DNA from 3 places in the Mesorhizobium sp. M1396 genome. Region 1 is predicted to be linked to each of the others. Evidence: predicted binding sites of a transcription regulator. Region 1 holds the regulator's gene; each other region holds the start of a gene.
What was found. Region 1 encodes PhoB, which activates phosphate uptake and scavenging genes when phosphate is short. Its sites were predicted from a motif close to TGTCATNNANCTGTCAT; they were not measured.
Positions count from the first base shown of each region.

Region 2: a site for PhoB is predicted at 3,445-3,461, ahead of NKH02_RS13845 (DUF1045 domain-containing protein). Genes of this name have one in related genera too.
Region 3: a site for PhoB is predicted at 4,841-4,857, ahead of NKH02_RS09990 (YdcH family protein). Genes of this name have one in related genera too.

Region 1 covers NZ_JAMYLA010000016.1:111,266-117,912, forward strand. Annotated here, with positions in the region: gene NKH02_RS13205 (HlyD family type I secretion periplasmic adaptor subunit) at 1-499, opposite strand, end outside; gene NKH02_RS13210 (type I secretion system permease/ATPase) at 503-2,260, opposite strand; gene eglC (endo-1,3-1,4-beta-glycanase EglC) at 2,304-3,728, opposite strand; gene phoB (phosphate regulon transcriptional regulator PhoB) at 4,466-5,155, opposite strand; gene phoU (phosphate signaling complex protein PhoU) at 5,175-5,882, opposite strand; gene pstB (phosphate ABC transporter ATP-binding protein PstB) at 5,908-6,647, opposite strand, start outside.
Region 2 covers NZ_JAMYLA010000017.1:100,966-107,612, forward strand. Annotated here, with positions in the region: gene iolD (3D-(3,5/4)-trihydroxycyclohexane-1,2-dione acylhydrolase (decyclizing)) at 1-635, shown strand, start outside; gene iolE (myo-inosose-2 dehydratase) at 776-1,693, shown strand; gene NKH02_RS13835 (DUF3329 domain-containing protein) at 1,754-1,966, shown strand; gene iolB (5-deoxy-glucuronate isomerase) at 2,291-3,103, shown strand; gene NKH02_RS13845 (DUF1045 domain-containing protein) at 3,501-4,208, shown strand; gene NKH02_RS13850 (alpha-D-ribose 1-methylphosphonate 5-triphosphate diphosphatase) at 4,255-5,409, shown strand; gene phnN (phosphonate metabolism protein/1,5-bisphosphokinase (PRPP-forming) PhnN) at 5,406-6,035, shown strand; gene NKH02_RS13860 (ABC transporter permease) at 6,053-6,647, opposite strand, start outside.
Region 3 covers NZ_JAMYLA010000012.1:32,161-38,807, reverse strand. Annotated here, with positions in the region: gene NKH02_RS10025 (RidA family protein) at 1-350, opposite strand, end outside; gene NKH02_RS10020 (amino acid ABC transporter ATP-binding protein) at 388-1,182, opposite strand; gene NKH02_RS10015 (amino acid ABC transporter permease) at 1,185-1,835, opposite strand; gene NKH02_RS10010 (amino acid ABC transporter permease) at 1,837-2,502, opposite strand; gene NKH02_RS10005 (transporter substrate-binding protein) at 2,677-3,549, opposite strand; gene NKH02_RS10000 (IclR family transcriptional regulator) at 3,671-4,459, shown strand; gene NKH02_RS09995 (YdcH family protein) at 4,483-4,686, opposite strand; gene NKH02_RS09990 (YdcH family protein) at 4,927-5,106, shown strand; gene ispG (flavodoxin-dependent (E)-4-hydroxy-3-methylbut-2-enyl-diphosphate synthase) at 5,440-6,647, shown strand, end outside.

The DNA of each region.
Region 1 (6,647 bases):
TGAGGATCGATTGTTCCGATCGAAACCGGGCGAGCCTGGCGTTGAATTCCTTCTGCTGTTCTTGAACCAGAGTCTCGAAATCGTGCTGGAACGGTGGTGGCGCAGCCTCCGTGATTGGCGCAAGCCGGTCCAATCCGTCGCGCTCCGCCTTCAGCCGCGAGGCGCTGGCCTTGAGCGCGACAGACTGCCTCGCCAGTCGGTTGAGCTCGGCTTGCGCGGCTGTTCGATCCAGTATGATCAGATCCTGGGCCTGTTGCACGCGATCGCCTTCATGAACCAGCAATTCCTGGATGATGCCGCCTTCGGGATGCTGAATGAGAATGTTGCCGCCCGTCGCCGAGATCGTGCCTTGCGTGATCACCGCTCCGGACAATGGTGCACTGACCGCCCAATAGCCAAGGCAACCCACCAATATTGCTATTGCCGCGTATCCGGCGAATGCCACCCGCCGGATGTCGGTGCGTGCTTTGCCTTCCCAGACAAGACTCTGTGCTGCCATCTTCTAGGATCCAAAGCGGACGCTATGAGGGGTGCTGCGGATCGTCGTGGCAAAAGACCCTGTCACCACCGTGTCGCGCTGTGGGGGAAGGCCGTTACCGGCAATCGACCGCCGCAATACGTCGCCGCTTGGACCGAAGGCTTCGATCACTCCACCGCGCAGAAGCATCACGCGGTCGCAGGCCGCGGCGATCGAGGGACGGTGCGTTATCAGGATTGTCGTAACGCCCGCCGCTTTCGCGGCGGCAAGCGCCCCTTCAAGCGCCGCTTCGCCGCTGCCATCGAGATGGGTACTGGGCTCGTCCAGAACCAGAATACGCGGATTGCCGTAGAAGGCGCGCGCCAGCCCGATCCTTTGGCGTACGCCGCCCGACAGTGTTCTGTCCGACGGACCTATTCTGGTCTGATAGCCGTCTCGCTGCTCCAATATCAGCTCATGCGCCTGGGCATTCTTTGCCGCTTCGACGATCGAGGTGTCACTTGCATCGGGTTCAAAGCGGGCGACATTTTCCGCGATCGATCCGGGAAAGAGTTCCACCTCCTGAGCGAGGTATCCGATATGACGGCCAAGCTGCTTCTCGTTCCAGGTTCTGAGGTCGGCGCCGTTGATCCTGACGCAGCCGCTAGTCGCTTGGATCGCACCGACAAGCAATCTTGCCAGGGTGGACTTGCCGGCTCCGCTTGGACCTATTATCGCAACCGCTTCGCCGGCGCCGATGTGGAAGTTCAGTCTCTTGATGATGGGTTCGGTGCCGGGCGTGGCGTTCGGCGCGACAAAGATCAGGTCCTGCACGACGATTTCGCCCGACGGATCCGGCAATGTCAGTTTTTGCGTTTGTGCCGGATGGGCGGAAAGCGCCTTGTCCAACCGCTTCCACGATCGTCTGGCGTCGACGATCTGGCGCCATGAACCGATCAGTTGGTCGAGCGGCTGCAGCGCGCGGGACGACACCAGGGAAGACGCGAAGATCATCCCGGCCGTCATCTTCCCTTGCAGCACGAGCCATGCTCCGACACCCAGTATCGCCAGCTGAAGCATCATGCGTACGGCTCGCGACGTTCCGCTGAAAATCGCGTTGGCCATGGACGAACGGTCATGAAGAATTAGCGCCTCCGCCACGTGCCTACCCCAGACGCGCGTGGCGTTTTGGACCATGCCCATGGCGAGCAGCGTCTCCGCGTTGCGGGCAAAGGCCTGCTCCGACAGGCTGGCGACAGCCGAACGTTCCGCGGACAAAGCGTCGTTCCTGCCGACGGCAAGCTGATTTGCCACGACCAGCGCAAGCAACATCGCAACTCCTGTCAGCGTAAGCCAAAACAGAAAAGGATGGATGAGGTACAGCAGGGCGAGGAAGAACGGAGCGAACGGCAGGTCGAACAAGACCGCCGCGCCGCGTGACCTGATGAAGGCGCATACCGAGGCAAGGTCGCGCAGTGGAGACGGAGCTGCGCCGCCGGCGTACTTAGCCTCAAGCGAGACGGCGAATGTCCTCGCGCCCAATCTGTTGTCGACCGTGGCTGCAACGCGCTGTGTGTAAACGGAGCGGACCGTATCGAGGAGACCGAGAAAGGCGAGCGCGAGAACCGCGATAGCAGAGAGGTAGAAAAGCGTCTCGACGCTGGAGGACAGCAGGACGCGGTCATAGACCTGCAAGAGATAGAGGGGGATCACCAATAGCAGGATGTTGATGAGGAACGAGAAAGCACCGACATCTACGATGGCGCGCCTCAAGACTGCCCGCAGGCCAGACTGTGCAATCATTCCCGCGCTCCAACGGCTCATGGCCCCAACGTGAGGGCGTCGCTTAGACCGAATGGTCGGGCGCGATGTCCAAGGGGTGGTGCTGCAGGTCGTCCAGCGTATAGGCGCGGATGTAGTCGATTTTCATCTCCGCCGGCGTCGCCAGATGGTCAGGAGGCTGGCCGGCAATGCCGCCCACCGCGAGATTTGCCAATATGTACATGGGGTCGTGCATGTCGGACGGCGTTGCCGCTTGGGCGACCTTTACACCATCGTAGGTCCAGACAAGCTCATCCTTCGTCCAGAGCAGGCCATAGGTGTGGAAACCGTCGGTGTCCGCAACATTCACCGTGGACGAAACCTTCGTGTGCGCTCCCGTCTCATTGGTATGCGCCGTCATGTAGAGCGTGTTCAGATCCTGGCCGCGCGTTTCGACAACGTCCAGCTCCGGCGGCCACGATCCGTCTTCCGGAAGCAGCCAGAAGGCCGGCCATGCTCCGGCTGTTTCGGGCAGGTCCGCCCGCATTTCGAAATAGCCATAGGTTTGCGCGAAGGTGTCGTGCGTCGTCAGGATCCCCGAGGTGTATTCATAATTGTTGATCAGAGGCTTGATGTCCTCCGGCGCCTGCGCCGCGGTGATGGTGAGGACGCCGTTTTCAACGCTGAACGGGTGGACGGAACTCGTCGGGCCATAATTGGCGTCGACATACCATTGCAGTTCGCCATTGCCGCTCAATGTGCTGCCGTTCGGCGCTCCCCACCAGAAATTGGAATTCCAGGTGCCGTCCTGTCCGTTCCGAAGGCTCAGCGTGTTAAATTCGTCGGAGAAGGACAGCGTCATTCCGGACTTGTCTATCGGCAGCTCGAACTGGGTGGGCTGCAACTTGTCGATGGTCGTATTCTTGAACACCAGGATCTCGTCGGATCCGAGGTTCAGCATCACGTTCGATTCCACCTGAACCATCTGTGAACGGACGGCATCGAACGAAGTGAAGTCATAGCCGTTAAGGCGGACCGTATCGGTCGCACCGAAATCGAAGATAAGATCACTTCCATTTCCTTTAGAGATGGCGAAAGTGTCGGCGCCGTCTCCGCCGATCAGGACATCGTCGCCCTTGCCGCCATCCAGCGTCTGACGACCCGACCCGCCCTTGATGATGTTGTCCAACGCATTTCCGAACGCATATCGATTGGCGCCAGTAACGACGAGGTTCTCGAAATTGTCGGGGAGCTTGTAGCTCATCCATGTGTCGATCGTGTCGATTCCTGCCCCAGGATCCTCGACCACCTTATTGTTGGTGGAATAGAGGTGATAGTAGTCGTCGCCGGCGCCACCGTAGATCGTGACCTTGACGCCGGTGTCTCCCCAGAAGGAGTCGTTGCCGGAGGTGCCATGCAGTTCCGGTCCAGACCCAGTGGCCGAGAACCAATGAGTGGAAGCGCCGGTGTAGGGAAGAGGGACGCCTTTGGCGTTTACGACGGTGCTCATCAGAAATCCTTCCTCATGGTATTCGACCTGGTGAAATCATTCGATACGAGTCCCAGCGACTGCTTCCCAAGCAACGTTGCAACGGATGAAATAGTTCCAGGGAATCGTCATCCGATCCGAGATAATATTGACCATTCGGCGCACATACACTGAATAAAGAGAAGGAATCCGTCCTCCGTCAAAAATGTAATTTTAATAAAATTCTATATTTATGTGAAAGTCGCGTGCTTTGACGGATATAGATACATGCATTAGTTCAAACCTCGCTAGAAGGAGCACGATTTGGAGGGCAGAGTTTTACGGGCAAAATGGCGATTATGACCGACTAATCGCGAACCGTTCTTCCCGCGGCCAGCCGGACACAACAGCAGTTTGAGAGATCGCAGAGCAATCGAGTTGTGAAGGGACCGACCAGTTAGCCACGCACAATCAATTCCAGCATGGCTCACTCCGCTGCGGACGTTTCGCTGCGACCGGGCAACGAGCGCGAAGGGTCGGTTAAAGATTTCAATCCCGCCTGCTTGAATGTCCGCCACCGCATTTTGGATGCCAGAAGCCGCCTGTCGCCTTGGCCCAAATGCGGTCATTCGAAAACTGATGGGATGACCGCATTTGGGCGCCACATGCTCGTTCTCCACCGATGAGACGAATGCAACATTCCACCCTTCGCGGCCGTTGGCGACCGCCTGCTGACCGAGTTTGAACCTGGGTTCCGATTTATCGGGATGGGATGGGAATTAATCTTCCCTGATCGCGTAGCCTGCACCTCGAATGGTGCGGATGACGTCGGGCATGCGGCCGTTGTTGACCGCCTTGCGCAGCCGGCCGACATGCACGTCCACCGTGCGTTCGTCGATGTAGATCGTCTCACCCCAGACATTGTCGAGCAGCTGGCTGCGCGAGAACACGCGGCCGGGATGGCGCATCATGAATTCGAGCAGGCGGAATTCGGTCGGCCCGAGCCGGATCTCGCTCTTCTTGCGATAGACCCGATGCGATTCTCGATCGAGCACGATGTCGCCGACCTTCAGCACGCTGGACAGCACTTCCGGCTTGGCACGGCGCAGCAGCGCCTTGACCCTGGCCATGAACTCCGGCGTCGAGAAAGGCTTGACCAGATAGTCGTCGGCGCCGGTCGAGAGGCCGCGCACGCGGTCGCTCTCCTCGCCGCGCGCGGTCAGCATGATGATCGGCAGCCGCTCGGTCTCGGGGCGCATTCGCAGGCGTCGGCAGAGTTCGATGCCGGAAACCGCCGGCACCATCCAGTCGAGCACCAGAAGGTCAGGCACGTTCTCCTGCAGCCGGATCTCGGCCTCGTCGCCGCGCGTCACCACCTCGACCTGATAGCCCTCGGACTCCAGATTATAACGGAGCAGCACGCCTAGCGGCTCCTCGTCCTCCACCACCATGATGCGTGGCGCGATCATCGGCTGGTCACCCCTGTCGTCATGCCGCCGGCGCGGACATTGTCGTCTCGTCCTGCTTCGGACGATTGGCCGGCAGCTGCGTGCCGGTCAAAACATAATAGGCATTTTCCGCGATGTTGGTGACGTGGTCGCCGATGCGCTCGAGATTCTTGGCGCAGAACAAAAGATGCGTGCACGCGGTGATGTTGCGCGGGTCTTCCATCATATAGGTGAGAAGTTCGCGGAACACGGAGGTGTATTTGACGTCGATGCGTTCGTCGTCGGCACGCAGTTTCGCCAGCGCGGCGGCGTCACGCGCCGCATATTCCTCGATGACGCCCTGCACCTGGATCAGCACCAGTTGTGCCATTCCATCGATCGAGTGCGAAAGGTCGCGCGGCGTAACGCTGAGGCCGACAGTGCCGACGCGCTTGGCGATGTTCTTGGCAAGGTCGCCGATGCGTTCGAGATCGCCGGCCATGCGGATCGAACCGACGACATGGCGCAGATCGTCGGCCATCGGCTGCCGCTTGGCGATCAGCGTGATGGCGCGGTCGTCGAGCTCCCGCTGGCGCGCGTCCATGATCGCGTCGTCGGAGACGACGCGCTGTGCCAAGGCGTTGTCGGAATTCAACAGCGCCTTGGTCGCACCGCCGACCATCGAGCTGGCGAGATCGCCCATGTCGCTGATCAGCTTGCTGATCTGACCGAGATCCTCGTCGAAAGAAGCGACTGTGTGTTCGCTCATGATCCTGTTCCTCGTATGCCTGAGCTCAGCCGAAGCGGCCGGTGATGTAGTCCTGCGTGCGCTTCTCGCGGGGCGACGTGAAGATCTTCTCGGTGCGGTCGAACTCGACCAGCTCGCCCAGATACATGAAGGCCGTCTGCTTCGACACGCGCGCCGCCTGCTGCATGTTGTGGGTGACGATGACGATCGTGTAGTCGGCTTGCAACTCGTCGATCAGCTCCTCGATCTTGGCGGTTGACAGCGGATCGAGCGCCGAGGCGGGCTCGTCGAGCAGGATGACTTCCGGCTTCACCGCCACGGTACGGGCGATGCAGAGCCGCTGCTGCTGGCCGCCTGAGAGGCTGAGGCCGCTGGCGTCGAGCTTGTCCTTGACCTCGGTCCAGAGTGCCGCGCGCTTCAGCGCCTGCTCGACGCGGCCGTCCATCTCGGACTTGCTCAGCTTCTCGTAGAGCCTGATGCCGAAAGCGATGTTTTCATAGATCGACATCGGAAATGGCGTCGGCTTCTGGAACACCATGCCGATCTTGGTGCGCAGCAGGTTGAGGTCCTGCGAGCGGTCAAGAACGTTCTGGCCGTCGAGCAGCACCTGACCTTCGGCGGTCTGCCTGGGATAAAGCTCATAGATGCGGTTGAAGACGCGCAGCAGCGTCGACTTCCCGCAGCCCGAAGGCCCTATGAAAGCGGTGACGCTGCGCTCCGGCAAGGACAGCGTGATGTCCTTCAGCGCCTTCGACTGGCCGTAGTAGAAGTTGAGGTTCTTGACCT
Region 2 (6,647 bases), on a different contig from region 1:
CGATGGGCTCCGGCGTGACGCTGCTGCATGCCGCCGGCGGCCTGCCGGGCGAGTTGCACAAGCTCTGGCAGGCTGGCGCGCCTGGCTCCTATCACGCCGAATACGGCTTCTCGACCATGGGCTACGAGATCGCCGGCGGGCTCGGCACGAAGATGGCCAAGCCCGACGAGGAGGTGGTCGTCATGATCGGCGACGGCTCCTATCTGATGCTGAATTCCGAGATCGCCACCTCGGTGATGCTCGGCCTCAAGCTCACCATCGTGCTGCTCGACAACAGAGGCTATGGCTGCATCAACCGGCTGCAGATGGCGACCGGTGGCGCCAACTTCAACAATCTCCTGAAGGACTCGCGCCACGAAGTTCTGCCCGATATCGACTTCGCCGCGCATGCCGCGAGCATGGGCGCTGTAGCGGAGAAAGTACCGTCGATTGCCGGGCTGGAAAACGCGCTGGAGAAGGCGAAGACAAACAGCCGCACCACCGTGCTGGTCATCGACACCGACCCGCTGGTTTCCACCGATGCCGGAGGCCATTGGTGGGATGTGGCGGTGCCGGAAGTGTCGGCACGGCCGCAGGTTAACGCGGCGCGCAAGGCCTATGATGAGAAGCGGCAGATGCAGACAATCGGCGATTGATGTAACGCGGCCAAGCCCCTACCTCCCCCTTGTGGGAAGGTCGGACCGAAGGTCCGGGTGGGGGGCCGGCGCCGCACCCCCGCTGCTTCGCAGCGACCCTCCCCACAAGGGGGAGGGTGAACAAGGACCGGAGCGACGACTTGAAAGCCAAACTGGGCATGTCCCCCATTGCGTGGTGGAACGACGATCTTGCGGAACTCAGCGATGACGTGTCGCTGGAAGAATGTCTGCGCCAGTCGCGCTCGGCCGGTTTCACCGGCATGGAAATGGGCCGGCGTTTTCCCAATGACCCCGATGTCATGCTGCCGATCCTCAAGGCAGCCGACGTGACGCTGTGCGGCGGCTGGTTCTCCGGCACGCTGGTCGATGACGAGATGGCCGACAACAAGGATCGCATCCAGCCTATGATCGACCTGTTCAAGGCGGTGAACGCGCCTTGCATTGTCTATGGCGAGGTCGGTCGCTCGATCCAGGGCGACCGCTCCAAGCCGCTGGCCACCAAGCCGAAGCTGTCGGATGACGAGATGAAGGCCTATGCTAGGCGCCTGACCGATTTCGGCGAATGGTGCGCCGAACAGGGCATGCCGCTGTCCTACCACCACCATATGGCGGCCGTGGTCGAGACCGAGCCGGAACTCGATGCCTTCATGCGCTATTCCGGAGCCGGCATTCCGCTGCTGCTCGACGCCGGCCACCTGGCATTCGCCGGCGGCGACGTGCTGCGCGCCATCGACAACCATCATAAGCGCATCAACCATGTGCATGTGAAGGATGTGCGCATGGGCGTGATCGACAAACTCGACCGCACGAAACAGTCCTTCCTCGACGCGGTGGCGCTGGGTGCCTTCACGGTGCCGGGCGACGGCTCGCTGGATTTCGGCGCCATCGTGCAGCGCTTTGCCGACCATGGCTATGAGGGCTGGTTCGTGGTCGAGGCCGAGCAGGATCCGAAGAAGAACCCGCCGCTCAGGATGGCTCAGGTCGGCTACAAGGAATTGATGCGCGTGATGACCGCCGCCGGCTACACGGTCGAGACGCAAGGCTTTCCCAATGTCTGATCAAGGGAGGCCGTATGTGCGATGGGTTCCCGGCAAAGCCGATTGCTGTAGATTGGCCCGATGAAAGATTACGAACACCCCTTCTTCCGGCCTTTGTGGCGGCGTGTCGCCGTCGTCGCGGTCTGCGTCGTCTGGTCGATCATCGAATTCGCAACCGGCACGCCGTTCTGGGGCGTGCTTGCCCTCGGCTTCGCCGGCTACGCGGTCTGGCAGTTCTTCTATCTCTACAAGCCGGCCGATGAGGCCAAGCCTCCGGTCGAGCCGAAGGAGTAAAGCGGCCTATGACGCAGAAGGCTAACGGGTCGGGCACTGCGCGCATGACAGGTCGCATGCGTTGGAGATTGGCTGAAACGCTCCTCGCTTCGTCATCCTGGGGCGAAGCAAGGAGCGAAGCGACGCTGCGCAGACCCCGGGATCCCTGCCGTGATGTCAAAACAGCCGCTTCGGTGCAAAATTCCGCTTCGCTGCGCTCTTGGACCGAGGTTGCGGCATGGATCCTAGGGTCTTCGCGACGGAGCTTCGCTCCTGCTACGCCCTAGGATGACGAAGTTGGGAGACTTCGGCCAATTCTCGAAGATTTGCGATAGGAGAGACACAATGTCGAAGCTGTTGGTGAAGGCCGACAAGGGCCATGGCCGCGTCGCTCATGTGACGCCGCAAATCGCGGGCTGGACCTATGTTGGTTTCGACCTGCATCGGCTGAAGCCGGGCGAGAGCGCGTTCGGGAAGACGGATGATCGCGAAGTCTGCCTGGTGTTCGTCACCGGCAAGGGCAATGCGAGAGCCGGCGGCAAGGAACTCGGCCTGCTCGGCGAGCGCATGTCGCCCTTCGAAGGCAAGCCGTGGTCGGTGTATGTGCCTGAGGGCTCCGACTGGTCGGTAACCGCGGATACCGACCTGGAACTCGCGGTCTGCTCGGCGCCGGGCCTTGGCGGCGGCCTGCCGGTGCGGGTCATCGCACCGGACGATGTCGGCCAGGAGGTGCGCGGCAAGGGCACCAACACGCGCTACGTGACCAACATATTGCCGGAGGGCAAGCCGGCCGATTCGTTGCTGGTGGTCGAGGTCATCACGCCCGGCGGCCATACGTCGAGCTATCCGCCGCACAAGCATGACCAGGACAATCTGCCTGATGAATCCTATCTCGAGGAAACCTACTATCACCGGCTCAACCCGCCGCAGGGCTTTGCCTTTCAGCGCGTCTACACCGACGCCGACCAGAATGGTCATCGCGCGCTCGACGAAGCGATGGCGATCGAGGATGGCGATGTCGTGCTGGTGCCCAAGGGCTACCACCCCTGCGCCGCCTGCCACGGCTACGACCTCTACTATCTCAACGTGATGGCCGGGCCGAAGCGGACGTGGAAATTCCACAACGCGCCCGAGCACGAATGGCTGATGAAGGCCTGATTGCTCCTCCAATAGAATGGCTTCAGACAAAGACAGCTCCCCATTCTTGGAAACCAACCCATTGTCGAAAGTCGGCGCCGCCCCTCATCGCCCTGCCGGGCACTTCTCCCCGTATAGGGACGGGGAGAAGGAGGCTGGCCACAACCTCGGCATTTCTTCTTGCTACGATGATGATTGGCGAAACCATCGACGACAGCGCCCCTCTCCCCGTCACTATACGGGGAGAGGATGCCGGCAGGCAGGTGAGGGGCAGCGCCGACGTCTGGAAAATTGGTCCAGCCCGAGAAAAATGTCGGCTAAGGACACGGCTGGGTCGATTTGCCTTCGAAAACCCTTCAAAGCTTCGTCAATCCGTCATGGAAATCACCTATGGCAACGGGACTGACGAGGCTTCCTAATGCGCTACGCCATCTATTTCACCCCCCGGCAGGACGAGCCACTGGCGCGGATCGCCGCCAACTGGCTCGGTCGCGACCCGTTTGGTGCCGCGACAAGGCCGGTCGAGGCGGTGGCCGACCTGTCGGCGGCGGAAGTCGCTTTTCACACCGCTTCGGCGCGCCGCTATGGTTTTCACGCGACGCTGAAGGCGCCGTTCCGCCTGGCCGCCAACGAGACGGAAGCCTCGCTGCGCGCCGCACTCGACCATTTCGCCGAGGCGACGCCGATGGCGACCATCCCGCGTCTCGTCGTCAGCCAGATCGACGGCTTCTTCGCATTGGTGCCGGAAGGACCGCTGCCTCTGCTCAACCGCTTCGCCGATGACGTGGTGCGCGATTTCGATCGCTTTCGCGCTCCGCTGACCGAATCCGAGATCGAGCGGCGCGGCCCGGATTCGCTGAAGCCGGCCGAGTTCCGCAATCTTTGCCGATGGGGCTACCCCTATGTCTTCGAGACCTTTCGCTTTCACATGACGCTGTCCGGCCGGGCGACGTCACAGGAAAGCCCTCGTTTGCGCGCAGCAATCGATAGTCTGTTCGCGGACATTCTGCGACAGCCGGTGCTGGTGGATGCGCTGACGCTGTTTGTCGAAACCGAACCGGGCGCACCGTTCATGGTGCTCTCACATCACGTGCTCGGGCGCCGCCCGGCCAGAAGAACCGCCTGAGCACCCGCCGAACAACCCCAGCTGGACTAACCAAGGACTGCCTGAAATGACCGTCGAGACTGTTCTCCACAACGCCCGCATCGTGCTTGCCGACGAGATCGTCGAGGGTTCGCTGGTGCTGCGCGACGGCTTTATCGCCGGCATCGACGCCGGCGCCTGCCATACCAGTGGGAGCATGGCCGGCGAGGATATGGGCGGCGACTACATCATTCCCGGGCTGGTCGAACTCCATACGGATCATCTCGAAGGCCACTACGCGCCGCGGCCGAAGGTGCGCTGGAACCCGATCGCCGCCGTGCTCGCCCATGACGCGCAAGTGGCGACCGCCGGCATCACCACAGTGCTCGACGCCCTGCGCGTCGGCATGGACGAGGACGCCGACCTGACATCGACCGACATCCGCAAATTGGCCGACGCGATCGAGGACAGTGTGCAGCAGGACCGTCTGCGGGCCGACCACTTCATCCATCTGCGCTGCGAGGTTTCGGCGCCGGACTGCCTCAAGGCATTCGCCAATTTCGATGGCGACGAGCGGGTCAAGCTGGCATCGCTGATGGATCATGCGCCCGGCCAGCGCCAGTTCGTCAACCTCGAGACCTATGCCTACTATTACCAGCGCAAGCTGAAGCTGACCGATCGCGACTTCAAACTGTTCTGCGAAAAGCGGATGGGAGAATCGGCGCGCAATTCGGTACCGAACCGGGCGGTGATCGCCGCCGCCTGCCATGAGCGCGGCATCGTGCTGGCCAGCCATGACGACGCCACCCTTGGCCATGTCGGCGAGGCGATAGAACAGGGCGTGCGCGTCGCCGAGTTCCCGACAACGGAGGAGGCCGCGAGGGCCTCGAAAGGGGCTGGCCTCGGCGTGCTGATGGGAGCGCCCAACGTCATGCGCGGCGCCTCGCATTCGGGCAATGTCTCGGCCCGTACGCTGGCCAGCGACGGCCTGCTCGACATCCTGTCGTCCGACTATATCCCCTTCAGCCTGATCCAGTCGGCATTCTTCCTCGGCGACGTCGTCGACGGCATTTCGTTGCCGCAGGCGGTGGCGATGGTCTCGAAGAACCCAGCCGAAGCGATTGGCCTGACCGACCGTGGCGTCATCGAGCAGGGCCGCCGCGCTGATCTGGTGCGCGTGCGCGTCGACGACCATGTTCCGGTCGTACGCACGGTCTGGCGCCAGGGGCGCCGGGTGGCATGATGGTGTCGGCATCGATCGAGCGTGAATTGTCGGCCGAGACGTTTCCGATCCGCGATGGCGTCTTCGTCGCCGTGGTCGGCCCAAGTGGCGCCGGCAAGGACACGGTGATCGGCTACGCCCGCGCCTGCTTTGCCGAGGAGACAAGGCTGGAGTTCGTCCGCCGCGTCATCACCAGGCCGAGCGATGCCGCCAGCGAAGACCACGACACGCTGGCCGACGCCGCCTTCATCGAAGCCGAAGCCGATGGCGCCTTCGCCATCTCCTGGGAAGCGCACGGCTTGCGCTATGGTATCCCGGCCGATGTCGACTGGTGCGTCGCCAATGGCCGCGTGGCCGTCGCCAATGTGTCGCGCGCGATCATCCCGATGCTGCGCGAGCGCTATGCCAACCTGGCCGTCGTCGAGATCACTGCCTCGCCGGAGGTGCTGGCCGAGCGTCTGGCGATGCGGGGACGGGAATCGCGCGGCGAAGTGCTGGCGCGGCTGGCGCGCAGCGCCAATGTCACTCTGTCCGGCCCTGGCGTCACCTCGATCGACAATAGCGGCCCGCGCGACGCGGCCGGCGAGCGCTTCGCCGAGGTACTGCGCAAGGCGATGGCCCTTTCCGATATGTTGGGGCTGATCTAACCTGCTTCGAGCCCGGCCTATTCCGCGGCCGCACCGGCGGCGCTTTTGCGGGTGGCGTCGGCCATCAGCCGCCGTGCCCGGAACACGCCCCATTGCTGGTCGACCAGCACGCCGATGAGGATGACGCCGCCCATCACCGCGAAGTTGAGCGAGGACGGGATGCCGAGCAGGTTGACGAGGTTCTGCAGCTCCTGCAGCAGCACCGTGCCGAGGATGACGCCGATCAGCGAGCCTTCGCCGCCGCGCAGCGAGAAGCCGCCGAGCACGGCGGCCGCGATGGCGTAGAGTTCGTAGAACTGGCCGTGGCTGGCCGGCGAGATCGAGCGCGTGTACATGGCGAAATAGATCGCCGACAGTGCCGTCAGCACGCCGCAGATGACATAGGCGGCCATGACGACGCGGCCGGTGCGGATGCCCGAATATTTCGCCGCCTCCTCGTTCTTGCCGATGGCGTAGAGATAGCGGCCGAAGACCGAGCGGTGCAGCACCACCCACATGACGATGGCGATGACGATGAGCGCGATGAAGCTGTTCGGCACGCCATAGGAGCGCCCGGCGGTGAGGAATTCGAGCTCGGGAAAATTCTGGCCGAAGGCGAAGCCGGCGGTGCCG
Region 3 (6,647 bases), on a different contig from region 1:
AACAGATCGGAACAGCCATTGACCACTTTCGGGTGGTCGCTGAAGGTCGGTATCGCGTTGACGAAGCCGAGCAGCTTGACGATGCGCACGATCCGGCCAAGATCGCCAGTGGCTGCGTGCATCACGGCGAGCAGGTTGAGGCCGGTGAGGCGGGCGTGGCCATAAGCCTCTTCGACGGTGACATCATCTCCCACCTTGCCGGTGAACAGCGTGCCGTCGGTCCGCAGCGGCCCCTGGCCGGACAGGAAGATCAGCCGGCCGCTTTCGGCATGGGTGACGAAATTGGCGATCGGGGTCGGCGGCTCGGGCAGCGTCAGGCCCAACGCGGCGAGCCGGATATAAGGCGTCATGAAAGAAGGCTCCTTGCGACAGCGCTCGCTGTCCCGTTTAGAAATGCGATGCGCGGAAACGTGCCAGGAAGGTGCGCAGACGCTCATTGTCAGTGTCCGCCGCCAGGATTTCGGCGGGTGGACCCGCCGCGCTGACGCCGCCATCGGCCATGAAGATGATGCGGCTCGAGGCATCGCGGGCAAAGGCCATTTCGTGCGTGACCATCACCATCGTCATGCCGTCCTCGGCCAGGCTGCGCACGACCTCGAGCACCTCGCCGACCAGCTCCGGGTCGAGCGCGGAGGTTATCTCGTCGAGAAGCAGGATCTTCGGCCCCATGGCCACGGCGCGGGCAATGCCGACACGCTGCTGCTGGCCGCCGGACAGTTCGGCGGGCAGACTGTCGGCCTTGTGGGCAAGGCCGACCCGGCCGAGCCAGTGTTCGGCGATGGTGCGGGCCTCCGCACTGCTCTTGCCGCGCACCTTGGTGAGGCCAAGCATGATGTTGCCCGCCGCCGTCAGGTGCGGAAAGAGGTTGAAGCTCTGGAACACCATGCCGGTCTCGGCCCGCATCGCGGCGAGATCGCGTTCGCTGCGGCGCTGGCGGGCTCCGGCTTCGCGAAAGCCGACCTCCTTGCTGTCGATGCGGATCGAGCCGCTGTCGTAGCTTTCGAGGAAGTTGACGCAGCGCAGCAGCGTGGTCTTGCCGCTGCCGGAGGGGCCGATGACCGTCACCACCTCGCCGCGCGCCACCCGCAGGCTGACCGAACGCAGAACCTGGACGGTTCCAAAGGCTTTGGAGACGTCGCGGATGTCGAGAAGCGCCGGGGTGTCGTTCGAACCTGTGGACATTGCTAATCCCGAATGAAGGAGAAACGCCGCTCGAGCCGCCGGCTGGCCAGCGAGAGGGCATAGTTGATCGCGAAGTAGATGAGCGCGCCGAGGAGGTAGAGCGGCATCGCCTCATAGGTGCGGCCGATGACCTGGTTGATGGCCTGCATCAGATCGGTGATGCCGAGCAGCGACACCAGCGCGCTGCCCTTGACCGCATCCGTGACGCCATTGATCCAGGGCGGCAGGAAGCGCCTGAACGCCTGCGGGAAGATGACGTAGGCCAGGCGCTGGCGAAAGGTCAGTCCGATCGCCATTGCCGCTTCGGACTGCCCCTTCGGAATGGATCCGACCGCACCCCTGAGATATTCGACAACCTGCGCCGTCTTGAACAGGGTCAGCGCCAGGACGGCGGCCCAGAAGGATGGCAGATGAAGCCCGACGGCCGGCAGGCCATAATAGACAAAGAAGATGAGCACCAGGATCGGTATGCCGCGAATGGTATCGCTGAAGATGCGCACCGCCCATTGCAACGGTACGGGGCCATAGACGAGACCGACGCCCATGATCACGCCCGCGATCAGGGAAAACACCACGACGAGCAGGGATACCCACAATGTCAGGGCAAAGCCCTGGGCGAGGAAAGGCAAGGCATAGGCGATCTGGGTGAGCATGTCAGCGCGCCGCCCTAAACCGGCGTTCGACAAGCCGAAGCGCGAAAAGCAGTATGTAGCCGGTAAGCAGATACATCGCCGTGACCACGAGATAGACCTCGACGATCCGGAACGTGTTGAAGTTGATCCACTGGGCGCCGTAGGTCAGTTCCGGCACCGAGATGACGGAGGCGACGGACGTGTCCTTGAACAGCGATATGAAGGTGTTGGACAATGCCGGCAGCGTGATGCGCAGCATGGTCGGCAGCCGCACGTTGAGCAGCCTCTGCCAGGGTGTCAGGCCGATCGCCTTGCCGGCGTCCAACTGCCCGCGCGGAACGGCTTCGAGCCCGGAGCGGAACACCTCGACCAGATAGGCGCCGCTGTAGAACGAGAGCGTGACGACAAACGAGGTCGGCGCGCTGTAGGCGATATCGACCACCGTCGGCAGGCCGTAGAAGACGAGATAGACGAGCAGGATCAGCGGCACGTTGCGGATGAATTCGACATAGGCGGCGATGATGGTGCGCACCACACGCCCGGCAGACACGTACCAGACCGCCAGGACAAGGCCGATGACGATGCCGATGGCGATCGAGATGACGGCGAGTTCGAGACTGAGCAGCAGGCCGCCCCACAGCTTGTCGAAATGCCGCCAGATCAGGTTGAAGTTGAGGGCGTAGCCCATGCGTCCGCCTCGGTTGCCGCAGGCCTTAGAGCAGTTCACCGTTTCACGGAAACGGCAAACCGCTCTAACTCTTTGTTTTGACGCAATTCCGGACGGAAAACCGTTTCACACTTTTCCTGGAATTGCTCTAGGGAGGCGGAAGGGCGCTGGATACACCCTCCCGCCCGATGCAGGTCAAATGGCTGGGAAGCCCGGATGGCGCGCCGGCGGCTCCTGTCCGAAATAGTCCTTGAACGCGGCATCGTAGAGGGCGTTCTCGTGGCCGAACATGGCGATGGTGAAGGTTGAGTTGACGAAGGTCAGCCAGTCAAGGTCGCCTTGCCGCAGAGCCGCGCCATAAAGCATGCTCAGCCAGCTTTTGCCGGCATCGAAGTATTTGTCCGGATTGCGCGAGGCGAGCCAGCGCACCGTGGACAGGTCGACTGCGGCGGCGTCGACGCGTTTCGATTCCAGCGCCTGCAGCACGTTGGCCTGGGTATCGATCTGCATGACCTGACACTCGGGCAGCACCGAATGCACCTGCGCTTCGGCATCGACATTCTGCAGTATGGAGATGCGCGTTGCAGCGCCGCCGGCAAGCAGCTTGTCGAAAGTCTTGTTCTCGGCGGTCGGCAGGCTCAGCAGGGCAACGCCCTCGACATAATAGGGCCGGGAAAAGTTGACCAGCTGCGAGCGTTGGGCGCTCATGGTCATGAACTGGATGGTGATGTCGACCTTATTGGTGGTCACGTTCGGAATGCGCTGAGCCGGATCCTGCATGACGAATTCGACCTTGGTCGGATCGTCGAAAAGGCCCTTGGCGAGAATACGCCCCATGGTGATGTCCATGCCGACCAATTCGCCGGCATCGTTTTCGAAGTGCCAGGGTGCGTTTGTGCTGCCGGTACCGACGATCAGCTTGCCGCGATCGAGCACGGTGCGCAGCAGGCTGTCGGATGCTGCCTGGGCAGCGGCTTTCTGGGCATCGACGGTTGCCAGCACGCCGGCCGTGGCCAGCCCTGCCATTCCCAATTTCAGAAAATCACGTCTTCCGGATGTGTCGTTCACGGCGACCTCCTTTCGTGTTGTGTTCCCCTTGTGCACAGGCAAGACACGCGTCCGTGATTTTGTCTCTTACAAGGGACGAGTGTATCCTGTACAAGACAGATATTAACACCGGGAATCGACAATGCAAGATGGCAATGTTTCCGCGATTTCAGCCGGCGAGAAACTCTCGAGCTCCCGTGAAAAGGGCCTCAACCGAGTGCTCGAAATTCTGGAGTTTCTTCACACGACCCAGCGGGCGATCGGCATTGGCGACCTTGCCAAAGGGGTGAACGCACCCCGTTCGACGACCTACACGCTGGTGCGGTCGCTGGTCGACGCAGGCCTGCTGGAAATGGAAGGCGACGGCAATCGCGTCTATTTCGGCAAGAAGCTCTATCTCTATGGAATGGACTATGTGCGGGGCAACGACCTCCTCAGACGAGGGCGTCAGGAGGTCGACAATCTGTCGCGCGAGACCGGGGAGACCTCCGAACTGTGCATGCTGCAGAGCGGTCGCTACACGATCGTCCACGCGAGCCCGGGCACAAGGCCTTTCCGCATCAGCTCCGCCACCGGCTTGCAGATACCGCTGCCCTGGACGGCCTCGGGACGGCTGCTTCTGGCGGGGCTGGAGAGGGCTGAAATCGAAGCCATGGTGTCGGACGACGATCTCGTGCTGCCCGATGGTCGCAAACTGCGGCTTGACGATTTTGTCACCGACATCGCAAAGGCGCGAGTCGCCGGCTATTGCATCACCTCGGGCCTAGTCGATGCCTATACGAAATGTCTTGCCGCGCCGGTCTTTTCGGCGCCGGGCAAGGTCGAGGCGACGATGTGCCTGGTGGTCCCCATCGATACGTCCGAGGAGCGGACCGGCGAGCTCATCGGCCTGCTGCGTGATCGTGCCGCGAGACTTTCGACCGCGGCCTAGGACGCGAACGAGCGGATGCTCTCTCAGGCAATGATGTCGGGAATGATCTTGTCTTCCAGCGCCATCAGCCGGTCCTTGAGGAACAGTTTTTTCTTCTTCATGCGCTGGATCTGCAGTGGATCGCAGGCCATGGCGATCATCGCATTGATGGCCGCATCGAAATCGGCGTGCTCCTGCTTCAGCCGGGAATATTCGAGCCGGATATCAGCCTGTTCCTGATCGGACATTATCTACCGTCTGCACGTCTGCGGCGCCCAAAAATGGGCCTGATTGGGCGGGGCCGGTGGGATTTTGCAACCGGCGCGCAGCCCATATCACATTTCACATTGTCGTGGAATGCTACCACGGATCATTCGACATCGCTGCCGGAAGGTGACACACTGTCATTATGCCGTCACAGAAGCGAACCTGCGGTGGACGCGCCATGACGGCTGCAATCGAGGAAACCATGAAAGGGAGAACCAATCATGTCTCTTGCATCCCATCTTGATGAGTTGCAGCGGAAACACGGTGACATCGAACGTGAAATCGATGACGCGATGAACCATCCATCGGTCGACGACCTCGAAATCGTGAATCTCAAGCGACGCAAGCTGGCACTCAAGGACGAGATTGAAAAACTGAGAGGGAAACCGACCACGCATTGATGCCCTCCTGACATCGCCGCTCACCATCCGCGGCCTCTTTTCCCGGCGGCACCTGCCGCCGGCCTGGGGGTTTTCGATTTCCAGAGCTGGGCCATCGGCCTGAGCTGGACTTCCACCCGCTTAATTTCCGCTTCGGCCGTCGCCAGATTTCGCCAGATCATCGATCGTTTCTGGTCCTTGGCGGCGGGCCGATTCCGGCCAGTGGCGACCTGTCGCCATTGACAAGCCATCTTTGCTCATCCACCTCATGCCCGGACTTTAGCGCATCGGCCCGGGGCGTGCTCTGTGCGTCCAAGGGGACGTTCGGCGCTCCAGAGACAAAAGGCTGCCGGCATGACCGGATATTTTTCCTCTCCTTTCCCCCGCCGCACCTCGGTCGGCGTCGATGTCGGCGGCGTGGTCGTCGGCGGCGGCGCGCCCGTTGTCGTGCAGTCGATGACCAACACCGACACGGCCGATATCGACCAGACCGTTGCGCAAGTCGCGGCACTTCACCGGGCCGGCTCCGAGATCGTGCGCATCACCGTCGATCGTGACGAGAGCGCCGCCGCGGTGCCGCGCATTCATGAGCGGCTTCAGCGGCTTGGCATCAACGTGCCGCTGGTCGGCGATTTCCACTATATCGGCCACAAGCTTTTGGCCGACCATCCGGCCTGCGCCGAGGCGCTGGCCAAATATCGCATCAACCCGGGCAATGTCGGCTTCAAGGACAAGAAGGACCGGCAGTTCGCTGATATCGTCGAGATGGCGATTAGATACGACAAGCCGGTGCGCATCGGCGTCAATTGGGGTTCGCTCGATCAGGAACTGCTGACCCGGCTGATGGACGACAACCAGGCCCAGGGTTTTCCACTGACGGCGCAGGAAGTGACGCGCGAGGCGATCGTGCAGTCGGCCATCCTGTCGGCCGAGCTGGCGGAAGAGATCGGCCTCGGTCGCGAGAAAATCATCCTATCGGCCAAGGTCAGCGGCGTGCAGGATCTGATCGCCGTCTATACCGAACTCGCCACCCGCTCCGACCATGCGCTGCATCTCGGCCTCACCGAGGCCGGCATGGGTTCGAAAGGCATCGTGGCTTCGTCGGCCGCCATGGGCATCCTGCTCCAGCAAGGCATTGGCGACACCATTCGCATTTCGCTGACGCCGGAGCCGAATGGCGACCGCACGCGTGAGGTGCAGGTGTCGCAAGAATTGCTGCAGACCATGGGGTTCAGGCAGTTCGTGCCGATCGTTGCCGCATGTCCTGGCTGCGGCCGCACGACCTCCACCGTGTTCCAGGAACTCGCGCAGAACATCCAGGCGGATCTGCGCAAGAACATGCCGGTGTGGCGCGAAAAATATCCCGGCGTCGAGAACCTCAAGGTCGCGGTGATGGGTTGCATCGTCAACGGTCCGGGCGAGTCCAAGCATGCCGACATCGGCATTTCGCTGCCCGGCACTGGCGAGACGCCGACGGCGCCTGTCTTCGTCGACGGCAAGAAGGCGGCGACGCTGCGCGGGCCGTCGATCGCGGCGGATTTCGAGAAAATGGTCGCCGACTA